3 regions of the Halomonas sp. KM007 genome follow, and region 3 is predicted to be linked to each of the others. Evidence: predicted binding sites of a transcription regulator. Region 3 holds the regulator's gene; each other region holds the start of a gene.

Region 1 (5,238 bases), 440 kb from region 3:
TCGCCGCTCAACTGGTTTACCCAGCGGCGCAAGCTCAGCATCTACCCCCGGGACCCCGAGCAGGCCAGCGCTGGCGAGCGGCTGTGGAATGCCAGTGGGATAGGCCTGGTCAGTCTCGACGAGAACGGTCGTCCCACCGATATTCGTCAGTTGGATGCCCGCGGTGGCGACGCGGTGTTTCCGCCGCCGGACATCCCCGGCATGAAGGCGCCCACCGATGGTTCGTCATGAAAATGTCATGTAAATGACGCACGCTTGCTGCCCTGGCACCTTCCTGATGGAGTTGACAAGTCATAGGGATCGTTGACGTTTGACAGGGCAGCAGGCACATGACCGCACAAGAAACCCAGTGGCTTCACCAGATTATCGCGGCAGAAGCGCTGCACGTACTTTTTCAGCCCATTGTCGATGCCAATCAGCAGGCCATTTATGGCTACGAAGCGCTGATCCGTGGCCCCAGCACCTCTCCGTTGCATTCACCGCTAAGGCTGTTCGACGTGGCGACCCAGGCAGGTCTGCTGGTGGAGCTGGATCTGCTTTGCCGACGGCTCGCCATTCGCCGTTTTGCCGAACTCGCACTCCCAGGGCTGCTGTTCCTCAACGTCATGCCGCTGACCATCGTCGAGCGTGATTTCCGCGAGGGGCTGACGCTGGGCTTCATTCAGGAGAGTGGCCTGCCGCCGGAGCGGGTGGTGATCGAGCTGACCGAGCACGTGCCCATCCATGATTACGACCTGATGCGCCAGGCGGTGGCCCACTACCGCGACATGGGGTTTCAGGTGGCCCTGGATGACCTGGGGGCCGGTCACTCCAGCCTGCGCCACTGGGCGGAGCTGCGCCCGGATTTCGTCAAGCTGGACCGCCATTTCATTTCCGGCATCGATCAGGAGCCCGCCAAGCGGGAGTTCCTGCGCTCGATACTGGACGTCGCCAAAAGCCTCGACTGCCAGCTCATCGCAGAAGGGGTCGAAACCGCGGCAGAGCACCTGTGCCTGTGGGAGCTGGACCGTGGATTGGCGCTGTTGCAGGGGTTCTACTTCGCACGTCCCAGCGTTCAGCCGCCTGTTCAGCTTAATACGCTGCTGCCCGCCACCACGCAATTGAAAACTCCCGCCGGGCGTACGGCGCATACCATCCTGCGCAGCGTGGAGGCCGTGGCGCCCAGTGTGTCAGTGCCCACGTTGGCGGAGCGGTTTCGTGAAACGCCGCATCTGCGCTGCGTGGCCGTGATCGAACAGGGCGTGCCCATTGCCGTGGTGCGGCGCAACGGGTTCCTGACGCTGTTCACCAACCCTTATAGCCATTCGCTGTACGCCAAGCGCTGCGTGCTGGACATCGCCGATCGCAAGATGCTGGTGGCCGCCGCCGACATGCCCCTGGAAACGCTGAGCCAGCAGCTGACCGACAGCCGCGACATCGAACAGGAGGACTTCGTCATCGTCGATGGCGAAGGGCAGTATCTGGGTATGGGCAATATCGTCGATTTGCTGCGCGAGATCACCGCCATCCAGGTGCGTCAGGCACGCCATGCCAATCCGCTCACCGGGCTGCCCGGTAACATCCTGATCAACGAAACCCTCACGGCCTATCTGAGCCAGGGCAATGGCTTTGCCGCTGCCTACGTGGATCTGGATAATTTCAAGGCGTTCAACGATGCCTACGGTTATGCCCGCGGGGACCATGTGATCATCTCGCTGTCGCGGTTGTTGCAGGCTCAGGTGGAAAGCGCGGGGGGCTTCATCGGGCATATCGGTGGCGACGACTTCATAATGCTGTTACCGCTGGGGCACTGGGAGAGCGTGTGCCTGCAGATTCTGGCCTCCTTCGAGGTCATGGCCCCGAGTTTCTACGAAGAAGAGGACCGCCAGAGAGGCGGGCTTTCCATCGAAAGCCGTCAGGGAGGCGTCAGCTTTTTCCCTTTCGTCAGCGTGTCGGTAGCCGTCAAGCCCATCAGTGACCCGGGCCACTGCAAGGCCCTGGACATTGCCAGCCAACTCTCCGAACTCAAGCACCAGGCGAAGAAGATTGCCGGGAACAGCCTGTTCGTGGAACGGCGTGGCTGCTGCGTGGGGCAGTGAGCCGCCAGAGCGGCAGGTCGTTCACGCGGGTGTCATGTAGACGTCACGAAGTTGTCACCCGCCAGACCCGCCGCTGTCATCTTGGGGCGTCAGGATACATCCACCTCTTACTACCCCGTTAGGTGATCCATGCAATCCTCTCGTCTCTCTACCGTGTCACTCTCGCGCACTCTGATCAGTGCTGCCGTTGCCAGTGCCTTCGCTTTCAGTGCGATGAATGCGGCTGCCGACCTCTCCTCACGCTACGTGGACAACGATGGCGACATGGTGGCCGATATCCCCAGCGATGAGTCTCGGTTGGTCGATCCGGACACGCTGGTCTTTGCTTACACGCCGGTTGAAGACCCGGCGGTCTACGCCGACGTATGGGCGGGTTTCCTGGATCACCTGAGCGAAGCGACGGGTAAACGTGTTCAGTTCTTCCCGGTGCAGTCGAATGCTGCCCAGCAGGAAGCGCTGCGCGCTGGCCGTCTGCACGTGGCTGGCTTCAACACCGGTGGCGTACCGGTGGCGGTCAACTGTGGTGGCTTCCGTCCCTTCGCCATCATGGCGGCCGAAGATGGCAGCTACGGTTACGAAATGGAGATCATCACCTACCCCGGTAGCGGTATCGACGGCATGGAAGACCTGCAGGGTCGTCAGTTGGCCTTCACTTCCGAAACGTCCAACTCGGGCTTCCGCGCACCGTCCGCGCTGCTGCGCTCCGAGTACGGTCTGGAAGCCGGTGATGACTTCGAGACGGCTTTCTCCGGCTCCCACGACAACTCCATCCTGGGCGTCATCAACAAGGATTACGATGCGGCGGCCATTGCCAACTCCGTTGCCCATCGCATGCTGTCACGTGGTGTCATCAACGAGGGTGACTACGAGGTGATCTACACCTCCGAAACCTTCCCCACCACGGCATACGGCACCGCCCACAACCTGACGCCCGAACTGCAGCAGCAGATTCAGGATGCGTTCTTCAGCTACGACTGGGAAGGCACCGCCCTGCAGGCGGAGTTCGAGAACTCAGGCGAAGCGCAGTTCATTCCCATCAGCTATGAAGAGCACTGGTCGGTCATCCGTACCATTGCCGATGCCAATGGCGTCACTTACGACTGCGATTGATTCCAGCGCTGCGTGACCCTGTCGGCCAGGAGGGCAACCTTCTGGCCGACGCGTTATGGGGTCGAGTCAGTTGAACGTTTTGAGCGACAAGCAAACGAGGCATTCCCCATGTTGACACTCACTGGCGTTGGCAAGCGTTACCCGACGGGCGACCGCGCGCTGACCGATATTCACCTATCGCTGCCCAAAGGCCAGGTGATGGCGCTGATTGGGCCATCGGGTGCAGGCAAAAGTACCCTGATCCGCTGCGTCAATCGTCTGGTGGAGCCCAGCCAGGGCAGTATCCGCCTGGAAGAGACCGAGCTGACCAAACTGTCGGGCAGCCGCCTGCGTCACGCACGTCGCTCCATGGGCATGATTTTTCAGGAATACGCCCTGGTGGACCGGCTGACCGTCATGGAAAACGTGCTGTCGGGCCAACTGGGCTATGTCGGCTTCTGGCGCAGCTTCTTGCGCCGCTACCCCCAGGAAGCCGTTGCGGAAGCGTTTCGCCTGTTGGAGCGGGTGGGCTTGCCCCATGCCATCGACAAGCGCGCCGACGCACTGTCGGGTGGCCAGCGCCAGCGTGTCGGCATCGCCCGTGCACTGCTGCAAAGCCCCAAGTTATTGCTGGTGGATGAACCCACTGCCAGCCTGGACCCCAAAACCTCGCGCCAGATCATGCGTCTGATTCGCGAGCTGTGCGCCGAGCGCGAGCTGGCGGCCATCATCAACATTCATGACGTGGCTCTGGCGCAGCAGTTTGCCGACCGCATCGTGGGCCTGCGTGCCGGACAAATCGTCTTCGACGGCAAGCCCAGCGAACTCACCAGCGAGATCCTCACCACCATCTATGGGGAAGAGGACTGGGACACCACGCCCGAGCCCGCCGACGAAGAAGATGAGCCATCGCAGGTAGCCCTTGCGCCCACATCGGCAGCGCCCACGTCGGCAGCCAAAGCACACCATGACGCGCGGCCGCTCACCCAGGTTGCCAGTGGAGGCGCGCTATGAGCACGGCAGACGCCACGGCGCGCCAGCAAGCTGCGCGCCAGGGTCAGTGGCGGCGTTTGCCGCTGATCGAAAACCCATGGCTGCGCTGGGGCCTGGCCATTGGTGTGGTGGTGTATCTGGTGCTGGCGCTGTCGTCGGTGCAGGTCAACTGGGCGCGGGTGGCGGAAGGCTCCGGTCGAGCGCTCAACTTTCTAGGGGCCTTTTTGCAGCCCGATTTCCTCAGCCGCCAGAACGACATCATCGCCGGGTTGATGGAAAGCCTGACCATGACGCTGACCTCCACCGTGATCGGCGTCTTGCTGGCGATCCCGGTAGGACTGGGCGCGGCACGCAACATTGCCCCGCTGCCCATCTATACCCTGTGCCGCGCCATCATTGCCATCTCGCGGACGTTTCAGGAGATCATCATCGCCATTCTGTTCGTGGTGATGTTCGGCTTCGGGCCGTTTGCGGGCATGCTGACGCTGGCCTTCGCCACCATCGGTTTCATGGCCAAGCTGTTGGCAGAAGATATCGAGGACCTGGACTGGAAACAGGTCGAAGCCGTGCGTGCCACGGGGGCAAGCTGGTGGCAAACCATGAACCATGCGGTGCAGCCGCAGGTGATGCCGCGCTTGATCGGGCTCTCCATGTACCGTCTGGACATCAATTTCCGTGAATCGTCGGTGATCGGCATCGTCGGCGCGGGGGGCATTGGCGCCACGCTGAACACCTCGCTGAGCCGTTACGAATACGGCACCTCGGCGGCGATCCTGCTGATCATCATTGCCATCGTGCTGATGAGTGAATACGCCTCCAGCCATGTGCGCCGCTGGACCCAGTAGCGCTGCGATGCCTTAACCCGTAAAGGAAATTTCCATGCCCGTTTCGAGTTCCCCCCAAGGCGTGCCGCAGTGGCAGCGGCGCACCACCCGTGCCCAGTGGCTCCAGTATGTGGCCTGGCTGGCAGGTATCTGCCTTTTCCTGCTCTGCTGGAAAGTGATCTCCGACAACACCATGTGGGTGTTCGTGGAAGATGCTGGCCGCCAGGGCAGTGACCTGATCAACCGCATGATGC
Region 2 (5,238 bases), 1.1 Mb from region 3:
GCCCGGCAAGGCGCCAAAACCCACTGCAGCAACGAAGATAATGCCCATAATCAACTCGGGCACCGAACGCAGAGCGTTCAACAGCGTGCGGGTTACGTGGAATACCACGGGGTGGGGCGAGGTATTGCGAGCGGCCAGGAATGCCAGGGGTACCGAAGCGGTGACCGCTATCGCCGTACCGGCAATGCTCATGGCGAGGGTATCGACCAGCGGCGCTATCCAATCCATGGCGTTGGTGAAGTCGGGCGGTAGTGATTCTCCCAGTAGGGTAGCGATGGCAGGCACCCCGTTAGCCAGGGTGCGAAAATCCAGCAGATCCACATACCAACTTGCCAGGAGAACCACTGCCAGGACCAAGCCCGCCTGGAAGAGCTTGCTCCGCCAACCGCGCGCGTGTTCGTCCAGCACGGCGTCAGGAGAAAGCGATGAAAGGGGGGATGGCGCTGTTTTGGACTGATTCATCATGCCCCCTTACATCTCAGCGAAATCAAGATTGAGCAGACTACCCATTTCCCGGATCACATCGTAATCGGCGTCCGTGATAACTGCGAAACCTTCGGCTTTTAGGTTGTCCAGAATCTCTTCATCATCGATGCTAATAAAGGCATCTTGGATCTGCTGCTTGAGTTCAGGGTCCAGGTTGGAGCGCATCGCCCAGGGATACTGAGGAAACTCCCCGCTGTGGCCCAACACCCTAACCTGGTTGCGATCAATCAGGCCGCGATCCATTACGTGCTCAAAGATCACTTCCGATAGCCCGCCAGCATCCGCATTACCATTGGCCACGTTCACCGCCACGGCATCATGGGTGCCAACGAAGTGGGCTTCATAGTCCTCGCCTGCTTCCAGCCCCGCCGATTCAAGCAGCACGGTTTTGGGAATCAAGTGGCTTGATGTGGAGGCACGGTCGCCATAGGCCATCTTCATGCCTTCGATATCCGCATAGGACTCAATGCCGGAATCCACATTGGCAATGATGATGGAGCGGTAGGTGGGCTTGCCATCTACAATCATGGCGGCAAAGGGTTCGATCTCGCTTTTGCTTCTTGCCATGACATAGGAGAGCGGGCCGAAGTAGGCGAGGTCGATGCGACCAAAGCGCATGGCTTCGATCATGGAGGAGTAATCCGTGGTGACGATTAGCTCAATTTCTTTGCCAAGGGTACTTTCAAGATACTCTTTAAAGGGCTCGTTGCGTTTGATCAGCTCAGAAGCATTTTCATCGGGGAGTAGCGCGACTTTTAACAGATCCGGATTTGGATCAGGGTCCGCCGCCAAGGCCGGCATGGCGATTCCAAACATAAGACAGATGGCAAAGAAAAAGCTGAATAGCGGTTTCATTGGGCAATCTCCAGTTTTATCGGGGAGGGAGTGGTGGTTTGAGGGTTGGGTTCGGTGGTCTCAGCGGCGTCGGTCACAGCTCCGCGCGTGCCGTGGTAGATCTCGTTCAGGTGGCGTTGCTGTAACTGTGAGGGGGCCGCATCGAAAACGATTTGGGCATTCGCTAACCCGATAATGCGGTCAGCAAACCGCTGGGCATACTCCAGCTGGTGCAGTGAAATAATGGCGGTAATACCATCCTCACGGCATATATCCCGCAGTAACGTGAGCACTCGCTCAGAGGTTGCCGGGTCAAGGCTGGCCACTGGCTCGTCCGCCAATATCATGGCGGGCTGCTGCGCCAAGGCACGCGCAATGCCCACCCGCTGTTGCTGCCCGCCGGAGAGTTGATCGACCCGGGTAAGCGCTTTCTCGGCCATGCCTACGCGGTCCAGGCAGTGCAGAGCAAGCGCCTGTTCCTGCCTGGGTAGCGGAAACAAACTGCGCCAGGTGCTGTGGTAAGCAAGCCGACCGGTCAGCACATTCTGGAGCGCCGTATGGCGTTCAATGAGCTGATGGTGCTGGAAAACCATGGCGGTTTTGCACCGATGGCGGCGTACCGTAGACCGGGTTTCGAGCGCACCTAGCTCGGCCGAGATCACTTTGCCAGTGCTGGGCCGCACCAAGTGGTTGAGAGAACGCAGTAACGTCGATTTACCCGCACCGGAAAGGCCGAGTAGTACCGTAAACTCCCCTTTGTGGAAATCGACGGTGGTGGGGCGGAGTGCGAGGACATTCCCAGGATATGTCACCCCCATTTTCTCGATGCGGAGCATTAAGTCAGAGGATTGAATAGGCTCCATTGGATCACCTTCTGCAATGTATGAGCTCACTTGATTGTGACTCACAATGCAACGGTAGCCCGCCTAAGTGACAAAGCTGTGTCGTTCAGGTGATAAGTTAATGACACTCCAGAAAGAGCAGGTAGTCAGTCAAACGGCTCCGATAGCGCTTCCTCCGATAGCGCTTCAATAGACCAACATCGGCACAAAATAAGGCCCACCAGGGCTGGGCCTACCGATCCGCTATTCTGCTCTATTCGTACGTGATGGGGATAACCGCAACGTTTAACCTAGCTGAGTCTCAATCGCGGTTTTATCAATCACCGACCAGACCTCTCTAATCTTGCCATCGCTAAACAGGTAGAACGCGTTTTCGCAAAACGTCACGTTTTTGCCATCCACCGCAAGGCCAAGGAAGCTTCCTTTGGGTGTGACATCGAATCGCAGCCTGCACGCGATATGCGGTGGATCAACGGCCAGCAGCTCAATGTTAAAGTGCAGATCCGGTATCTGCTCGTAGTCGGCTTCTAGCATGGCGCGATAGCCATTAACGCCTAGGTAGCTGCCGTTGTGGTGGGCATCGTTATGCACGAACTGGCCAAGCTTCATCCAGTCTTGATTATTGAGGCAGGTGATGTAATCACGGTAGGTCGCTTCAAGGTCACGTTTGTTCATCCTGATGCTCCTTTCTTGGGCGGGCGTGAAGGCATTAGCCACGGTGCCAATGGCTCAGTATCATTATCAGCCTAAACCAAACCACAGAAGTCATCACTCATGCCGTGCCCACCTTGCCTCAACTAGCCAATCCGAATTCGTCTATCAGGATTAATGCCTGTTCCTCTGCCCCGAATACGCCCACGAATGGAACCCCACTGAGTCCATGGCGGAAGACACCGTGTCGATAAAAGATGCTCACGACACGCTGTTAGCGGAAGGCGATAAGGTAACAATGATCAAAGACCTCAAGGTCAAAGGCAGCTCACTGGTACTCAAGGTGGGCACCAAGGCCGTTATCAAGCAGATCACGGACAGCAAGGATCACCAACTGGACTGCAAAGTCTACGTCGTCGGCGACATGATGGTGACGGCCCATTTTGTGAAGAAGGCCTGCAGGAGCCAGTAGGCATCAGTAGCATTTGTTGGGATAGTGGCAGTTATAGGTATTAAGTATTTAAGCCGTGAGTTGGATTCCTGGGCCCAGGCTCAAGCAGATAGCGGAGGCAATCAAAAATATTTAAAAGGACACGCGATGTATTTGCAGAAAATGGCATAAACCGCAACATTCACGGTAACCCAAGGTAACCTATAAAAGTATTTTCTACGTACCTAAAAAAGGTAGTCACCATGTCAGCCACGATGAGCAAAGATGACGCGCACAAGCTAATTGAGCAACATTCCTGTGAATGCCACCTGGGAAGACCTTATGCATGAGATCTACATCCGGGAGACCATCGAAAAGGGCATGGCAAATAGCCAAGCGGGTAACATTACGAGTGTGGCGGATATTCGCAAGAAATACGGCTTGCCTGAATGAATGTGTTTTGGACAGCAACGCTATAGCGTATTGTCGCTACCCCATTCACGACGCAGTCAACTGAAGTTCATCCTCCACCACCGCATCACGCAACGTCTCAGCGAAGCTTGCCAGGGCGGGTGTCCAGGTTTCTGGTTCGGGGGCGACAAAATAGGTATCGACATTGGCGATGGGCGTGGGCAGTTCCAGCGTGTGAATCCCGAACCGGTGCTGATGGGCTTCAACCGTCCCACGGGGTAGTACCGTGTAACCCATTCCGGCAGCAACGCAGCCAAGCATTGCGTCCAGTGAACCAAACTCGAAGATCCGACCTGCATTGACACCCTGGGAGGCCAGCAGCAGCTCGATACGCTGGCGGTAGCTGCATCCCTGGCGAAACGCCAAGAAGGCAGATGTCAGCAGCGCTTGTGAAGAGGGCATCTTCGTCATCGGCGCAGAGCCGACTAATACAAGCTGCTCGCTAAACGCTTTGAGCGAGTGGTAGCGGCCATGCTCGAGCCGACCGGCCACGAAAACACAGTCCACCTGCCCGTTAAGCAACAACTCGACCAACTCAGCCGTAGGCCCGGTCTTGATCTGGATATCAACGTCAGGCTGCGCTGCGTGGTACGCCGCTAGTATCGGCGGAAGGCGCAACGCCGTCGTGGTCTCCATGGCGCCGATGCGCAGCCGCCCACACGCCTTCTCCTGGCCTTTGAACAGCGACACCGCTTCATCGTGGGCCGACAGCATGCGCTCGGCGTACTCCACCAGCGCCAACCCGGCACTGGTAGGGCGAACCCGCCCCGCACGGTGAATCAGCTGTACGCCTAACTCCTCCTCGAGCTTTTTAATGTGGGTGGTCACATTGGATTGCACCGTGTGCAGCTGCTTGGCCGCCGCACCAAAGCTGCCGGTGTCGGCCACGGCCACGAGCAGTCGCAGCGATTTAAGTTGCACGCGCCGTCTCCCTGTCAGGTTATCTATAAACAAGATAGTAGCTATCAAAACTAATCGTTTCCAGGAATGGCTACGCACGCGTAGCCTAAGAGGGTAACTACCTGCTGCTGACCTACCTGAGGTGGCTCCAAAGGGAACTGGCTTGATGAAGCGAACACTCACTACCGACGATCTGCCCGCGTTAATGACCGGCATCATGGCGACCCTGGCGGCGATAGGTATTGCTCGCTTTGCCTATACGCCGTTATTGCCCGCGATCATTCAGCAAGGGTGGTTTACCGCAAGCCAGGGTGCTTACCTGGGGGCGGCCAACCTGTTGGGGTATTTTATCGGCGCGCTTGCCGCCCACTCGCTGAGCGAGCGTTTTGCGCCGCGCTGGGTGTTGGCGGCAAGCTTTGCGGGTATCGGGCTCAGCTTCCTGCTTTGCGCGGGGGCGGGTGGCTTTCACTGGTTCTTCTTCTGGCGGCTGGTCTCGGGGGTAGGCGGGGGGATCTTGATGGTCGTGGGTCCCTCGCTGGCGCTGGCGGCCACGCCCCCGGAAAGGCGAACCCGTGTCGGTGCCCTGGTGTTTACCGGTATCGGGTTTGGAGCGCTGCTTTCCGC
Region 3 (5,238 bases):
GATAATCATCTGGGCGTTTTTTAGGGAGTAATGTCGCGTGAATGCACTCAACGCGTTGGGTCAAGGCACCCGCCTGGTGTATCAGCCCGGGCTAAGGCGCTATGTCTTTCTACCCATTCTGGTCAATCTGCTCGTGTATACGGGTATGGTTTACGTGGTCTTCACACGTTTTTCGGGCTGGCTGGAGAGCAGCATGGCCATGGTGCCTGGCTGGCTGGAGTGGTTGTCGTGGCTCATCTGGCCGCTATTCTTCATCAGCTTGCTGGTGGTGATCTTTTTTAGCTTCACCCTGGTGACTCACCTGATCGCAGCGCCTTTCTATGGGTTTCTGGCGGCTCAGGTAGAGCGCCAGGCCACCGGGCGTGAGCCTCTGGATGACCGAGGGCTGGTCAAAACGGCGCTGGACGCTGTGGGACGAGAGCTGGTCAAGCTGAGCTATATCCTGCCGCGCATGGCTGTGCTGTTCCTGTTCAGTTGGATTCCCGGCTTGAACGTCTTCGCGCCTCCCTTATGGGCGCTCTTTTCTGCCTGGGTCATGGCCATTACCTATCTGGATTACCCGATGGATAACAACAAAGTGTCGTTCAAGGACATGCGCAGCAGGCTTTCACGGCGCTGGTGGCCGAGCATGACATATGGCGGGCTGGTCATGCTCATCACCTGGATCCCCTTGGCCAACCTGTTCCTGATTCCAGGCGCCGTCGCAGGCGCCGTCCTCATGTGGGACCGCCACTATCGTGGCACACCGGACACACGGGATAAGGCGGCAGGCTCGGCGCTCTGAATCAGAGCCACTCATCAAAGGGCCGCCCATATAGCAGGCACAAAAAATTAGACCCCGCTAGGCGGGGTCTCGACCACTCTTACTTGTGAACGATACTGACTGCTGGCTTCCTATCCGTTTGCGGGACTCCAACCTTGGAATTTACCCTGACCAGTGTCTTGACCGTTTTCTGATTCATCCGTGAATCGATGAGCATCCTTGCTATGGGACATCCTTGCCCCTTGTTTGCTCAACCCTAAGCGTAAGAGTTTTTTCCAGCTTTGCAAAGAATTGTTACTTAACTACCGCTGTTTTCTTCAACTACGTCTTCTGGGGTGTACTCGGCACCACCACTCATGTTGGTGGAGTCCGGCTCATCCACGACGTCGGGGCCTTGAGTGCCGTGATCCGTCGTCAGGTCTTCGGTGTCATAGCTGCCGGGCTCGGCTGTGCCAGACTGTGTGTTCATGGGCTCATCTTCGACGGTTACATCCTGATTCTGGTCGATGGATGAGTGATCCGTGGTGTCTGCAAAAGCCAGTGGGCTTGCCATCAGGCCAAAAGAAACACCTAAAATACCAGCTTTCTTGAGTAGTTCCTTGGACATCATATTCCGCCTCCTCGATCGCTGTTGATACCGCATAGTTAAGGAAGAGTGACTTCATGTCTTACCAGTTCCTGCGGTAATCTTCCTTGCCTAGAATATTGCATACGTTGTGCCACGCATGCCAAAAATCAAAAAAATTATTTATTATCAATAATTTAAAAAAACAAGGATGGTATAAAGCATGGGCTCAGGGGGTCATGACCACGCCTTTGAGGTGGTTAAAAATGACACATGAGTGATGTGTGACCAGAGTTCTATGCCAATATGGCACACTTATACAGGGGTTGTGCAGGAAGCGGATAAGGAGGAGCGCAAAGCGTCATCGAGCCCTCAAGCCGAGCCGCTGACTCGCTTGGCAGGGAAGACACAGCGAAAGGATGCCCCCTCGCCAGGATGTGACTCTATGTTGAGCTGGGCCTCGTGGCGCAGCAGCACGTGCTTCACGATGGCCAGGCCCAGACCCGTCCCTCCTGTTGCCGTACTACGCCCTTTATCCACTCGATAGAAGCGCTCGGTCAGGCGGGGGATATGCACCGGATCAATGCCATCGCCATCATCCTCGACCTCGATACACCCGCTGCCGTTGGCGGCCACCGACCAGCGCAACGTGATCTGACTGCCTTCTGGGGTATAGCGCACGGCATTGAAGGCTAGATTGGAAATGGCGCTGCGCAGCTCCTGCTCGCTGCCGATCAAGCCAGCGTCGCTCTCCAGAATGACCTGCACACTGTGCTGCTGCCTGGAGAGCGCCAGGGCGTCTCGGCGAATGCTGTCGAGCATGGGGCCTACGGCCAGCGTCTGGTGATCATCGCCTCCCTGGTCGATTTCCAGCCGTGACAGCAGCAGCAGGTCGTTGACCAGATTCTGCATTCGTCGCGTCTGCTCCTCCATCTGTACGATCCCTTTACCCAGGCGGGGAGGCAGCAGCTCCTTGAGGTCGCCGTAGGTTTCCAGATAGCCCGACAGCACGGTCAGCGGAGTGCGCAGTTCATGGGAGACGTTGGCGACGAAGTCACGCCGCATCTGCTCCAGGCGATGCAAGCGCGTGATATCACGGGCCATGACCAGCCGCTCGTCATCGCCGTAGAGGGTGATCTGATACTGGAGGATGCGCCGCTCGTCGATCGGCGAGGTCAGCGTCAGCGGCTCGCTGTAGTCGCGGGCATTGAAGTAGCTGATGAAGCGAGGGTCGCGCAGCAGGTTGGTGATGTGCTGGCCACGGTCGTGGGCGGTTTGCAGCCCCAGCATGTCGGTGGCCGCGCTGTTCCACCACTCCAGGTCGCCGTGTCGGTCCAGCATCACCACGCTATCGCGCATGGCTTCGGAGGACTCCTGAATTCTCGCCAGCGTCGCCCGCAAACGACTTTGGGTAATGCGCTGGCTTTTCTGGTAGCGATAGAGGCGGTCGAACAGCTCCCCCCACATGCCCTTGGCCGCCGGGGGCTCATCGTGGGGGTGAAGGGTCAGCCAAAGGAAGAGCGCCCGAAACTGGCGCAGATGATAGACCAGACAAAACAGCAGCCCCGCCGCCAGCCCGGCGCCAGGGTAATCCACCAGCCATCCCAGGCAGAGGCCCAACAGGGCCAGCCAGATGATGCGCCAGATCTCACGGCTCCACAGGCGCACGCTTACACTCGCGCAGAGAACCGGTACCCAGTACCGCGCACCGTTTGAATCAGATTTTGATGAGGCTCGCCCAGCGCTTTGCGAAGACGACGAATATGCACGTCCACCGTGCGCTCTTCCACGTAGACGTTGCCACCCCATACCTGGTCAAGCAATTGGCTGCGCGTGTAGGCGCGCTCCTGATGGGTCATGAAAAACTGCAGCAGACGATACTCGGTAGGCCCCATTTCCAGCGCCTTGCCATGGGCGCTGACCCGGTGGCTCACAGGGTCCAACAGCAGGCCATTGATTTCGATGGGGTCTTCCACGCCACGCGGCGTGGCACGGCGCAGCACGGCCTTCAGGCGGGCCACCAGCTCACGGGGGGAAAAGGGCTTGGTGATATAGTCGTCGGCACCCGCTTCCAGGCCCTGGATCTTGTTGTCCTCCTCGCCCTTGGCCGTCAGCATGATGATCGGCAGCTCGGCAGTGGCTTCTTCGCGCTTCAACCGACGGGCCAGCTCGATGCCGCTGGTGCCCGGCATCATCCAGTCCAGCAGCAGCAGGTCAGGCTGGTGGTCGACGACCATGGCGTGGGCATCCTGGGCGTTGTCCGCTTCAAGCACGCGATAGTCAGCCATTTCCAGCGCCACGGCGATCATTTCGCGGATAGGCGCCTCATCATCGACGATCAGTACGGTCTTGGCGGTCATTCCAGGGCCTCACGGTGCTCTATACAGGAAAGTTCAATGACATGTGTGTGACGATAACACCATGACTTGATGACAGTTCCATGACACCCAGTCAATTTAGCCCGCTACCGGCCACCAGCTCAAGGCAATACCTGCAAAGACCAGCAGACCCGACCAGTGGTTGTTCAGGAAGGCCTGAAAACAGCGGTCTCGATCGCGCCCGACGATCAGCCACTGCTGGTACACGAACGTCGCCGCCATGCCCAGCAACCCCAGCCAGAAAAAGCCCCCTAGCCCAACGCGCAGCGCGACCCAGCTCAGCAGGGCCAGCACGCTTGCCTGCAGCACTCCGATGATCAGCCGGTCAGCACGGCCAAACAGCACGGCGGTCGACTTGATACCGATTTTCAGATCATCGTCACGGTCGACCATGGCGTACTGGGTATCGTAGGCAACGGTCCACAGCAGGTTGGCACTGAACAGCAGCCAGGCTTCCAAAGGCACGTGGCCCAATACCGCGCCAAACGCCATGGGAATGGCCCAGGAAAAGGCCGCGCCCAGCACCACCTGCGGGAAGTGGGTGTAGCGCTTCATGAACGGATACACGAAAGCCAGCAGCACGCCGCCCACCGACAGCAGCACGGTGAACCAGTTAGTCAGCAGCACCAAAATGAAGGCAGCGGCGACCAGCGCCACGAACAGCAGCTGGGCTTCGGTTTCGCTGATGCGTCCCGTGGCCATGGGGCGCTGGCGAGTACGCTTGACGTGGCCATCCACATGGCGGTCGGCATAGTCGTTCACCACGCAGCCCGCAGCACGCATCACGTAGACACCGGCAATGAAGATGATCAGCACGGAGCGACCCGGCACCCCTTCTGCAGCCACCCACAGCGCCCAGAGCGTCGGCCACATGAGCAGCCAGGTACCAATGGGCCGATCCAGGCGCATCAGCTGAAGAAAGTCTGCCAGCCGGGCCCAACCCGTTGGCCGCAATAGAGAACGGTCCATGCTCATGCTTACCTCGTGAAAGAAACTCCAGAATAGCCTAGCGCGAGGGCAGGCTCAGCGCATCGGCCATGGTCGATAAAAAATACTCTTGAACCAGCAGCGACAACCCCGCGTGCTGAAAGACCGAGCGACGCCCCCACTGGCTACGCCCCTTGGCGGGGGCACCCCACGCCGTGAAGCGCGGGAGCGACACCGTGGCCTGCAACGGCCCGCGCACCAGGTCCGGCTGCTGAAACAACCAGCTGCCCAGCGAACGCTCGCCCAAGGCCCCCAGGCCTTTGCCCTGCAGCTGCTCCAGCGGTGCCACCGATCGCGCCACCACCCAGGGCGTGCCGTCGATGCACAGCGCCACCTCGCGTAGCCAGGCGTGGCGACGTGGAGCGATGCCCAGCGCCATGGCTTCGTCCTGAAACGGCAGGCCAATGGTCTGACGCAGCAGGCGTACGCGGAACTGGCTCGGCGCTCCGGCCGCCATCAGGCGCGCCGTCAGGGAGTCGGTCGAGGCCACCCATTGCCACCAGGCCACACTCATGGCAGGCCGCGCAGCGGCAACCGGCCGCCAG

The links. Region 3 encodes PhoB, which activates phosphate uptake and scavenging genes when phosphate is short. Its sites were predicted from a motif close to TGTCATANNNNTGTCANA; they were not measured.
Region 1: the regulator PhoB is predicted to act here: its motif matches at 2,109-2,126, upstream of phnD (phosphate/phosphite/phosphonate ABC transporter substrate-binding protein).
Region 2: the regulator PhoB is predicted to act here: its motif matches at 2,272-2,289, upstream of phnC (phosphonate ABC transporter ATP-binding protein).

The regions. Positions count from the first base shown of each region.
Region 1 covers NZ_CP136131.1:1,502,203-1,507,440, reverse strand. Annotated here, with positions in the region: gene RVM27_RS06995 (metallophosphoesterase family protein) at 1-231, shown strand, start outside; gene RVM27_RS06990 (bifunctional diguanylate cyclase/phosphodiesterase) at 330-2,078, shown strand; gene phnD (phosphate/phosphite/phosphonate ABC transporter substrate-binding protein) at 2,208-3,188, shown strand; gene phnC (phosphonate ABC transporter ATP-binding protein) at 3,297-4,181, shown strand; gene phnE (phosphonate ABC transporter, permease protein PhnE) at 4,178-5,005, shown strand; gene phnE (phosphonate ABC transporter, permease protein PhnE) at 5,040-5,238, shown strand, end outside.
Region 2 covers NZ_CP136131.1:828,711-833,948, reverse strand. Annotated here, with positions in the region: gene phnE (PhnE/PtxC family ABC transporter permease) at 1-462, opposite strand, end outside; gene phnD (phosphate/phosphite/phosphonate ABC transporter substrate-binding protein) at 472-1,341, opposite strand; gene phnC (phosphonate ABC transporter ATP-binding protein) at 1,338-2,183, opposite strand; gene RVM27_RS03860 (ester cyclase) at 2,448-2,837, opposite strand; partial or broken gene RVM27_RS03855 (zinc ribbon domain-containing protein YjdM) at 2,937-3,285, shown strand; gene RVM27_RS03850 (LysR family transcriptional regulator) at 3,742-4,635, opposite strand; gene RVM27_RS03845 (MFS transporter) at 4,781-5,238, shown strand, end outside.
Region 3 covers NZ_CP136131.1:1,944,185-1,949,422, reverse strand. Annotated here, with positions in the region: gene cysZ (sulfate transporter CysZ) at 38-784, shown strand; gene RVM27_RS09135 (hypothetical protein) at 1,062-1,373, opposite strand; gene phoR (phosphate regulon sensor histidine kinase PhoR) at 1,701-2,996, opposite strand; gene phoB (phosphate regulon transcriptional regulator PhoB) at 2,999-3,688, opposite strand; gene ubiA (4-hydroxybenzoate octaprenyltransferase) at 3,785-4,675, opposite strand; gene RVM27_RS09115 (chorismate--pyruvate lyase family protein) at 4,713-5,238, opposite strand, start outside.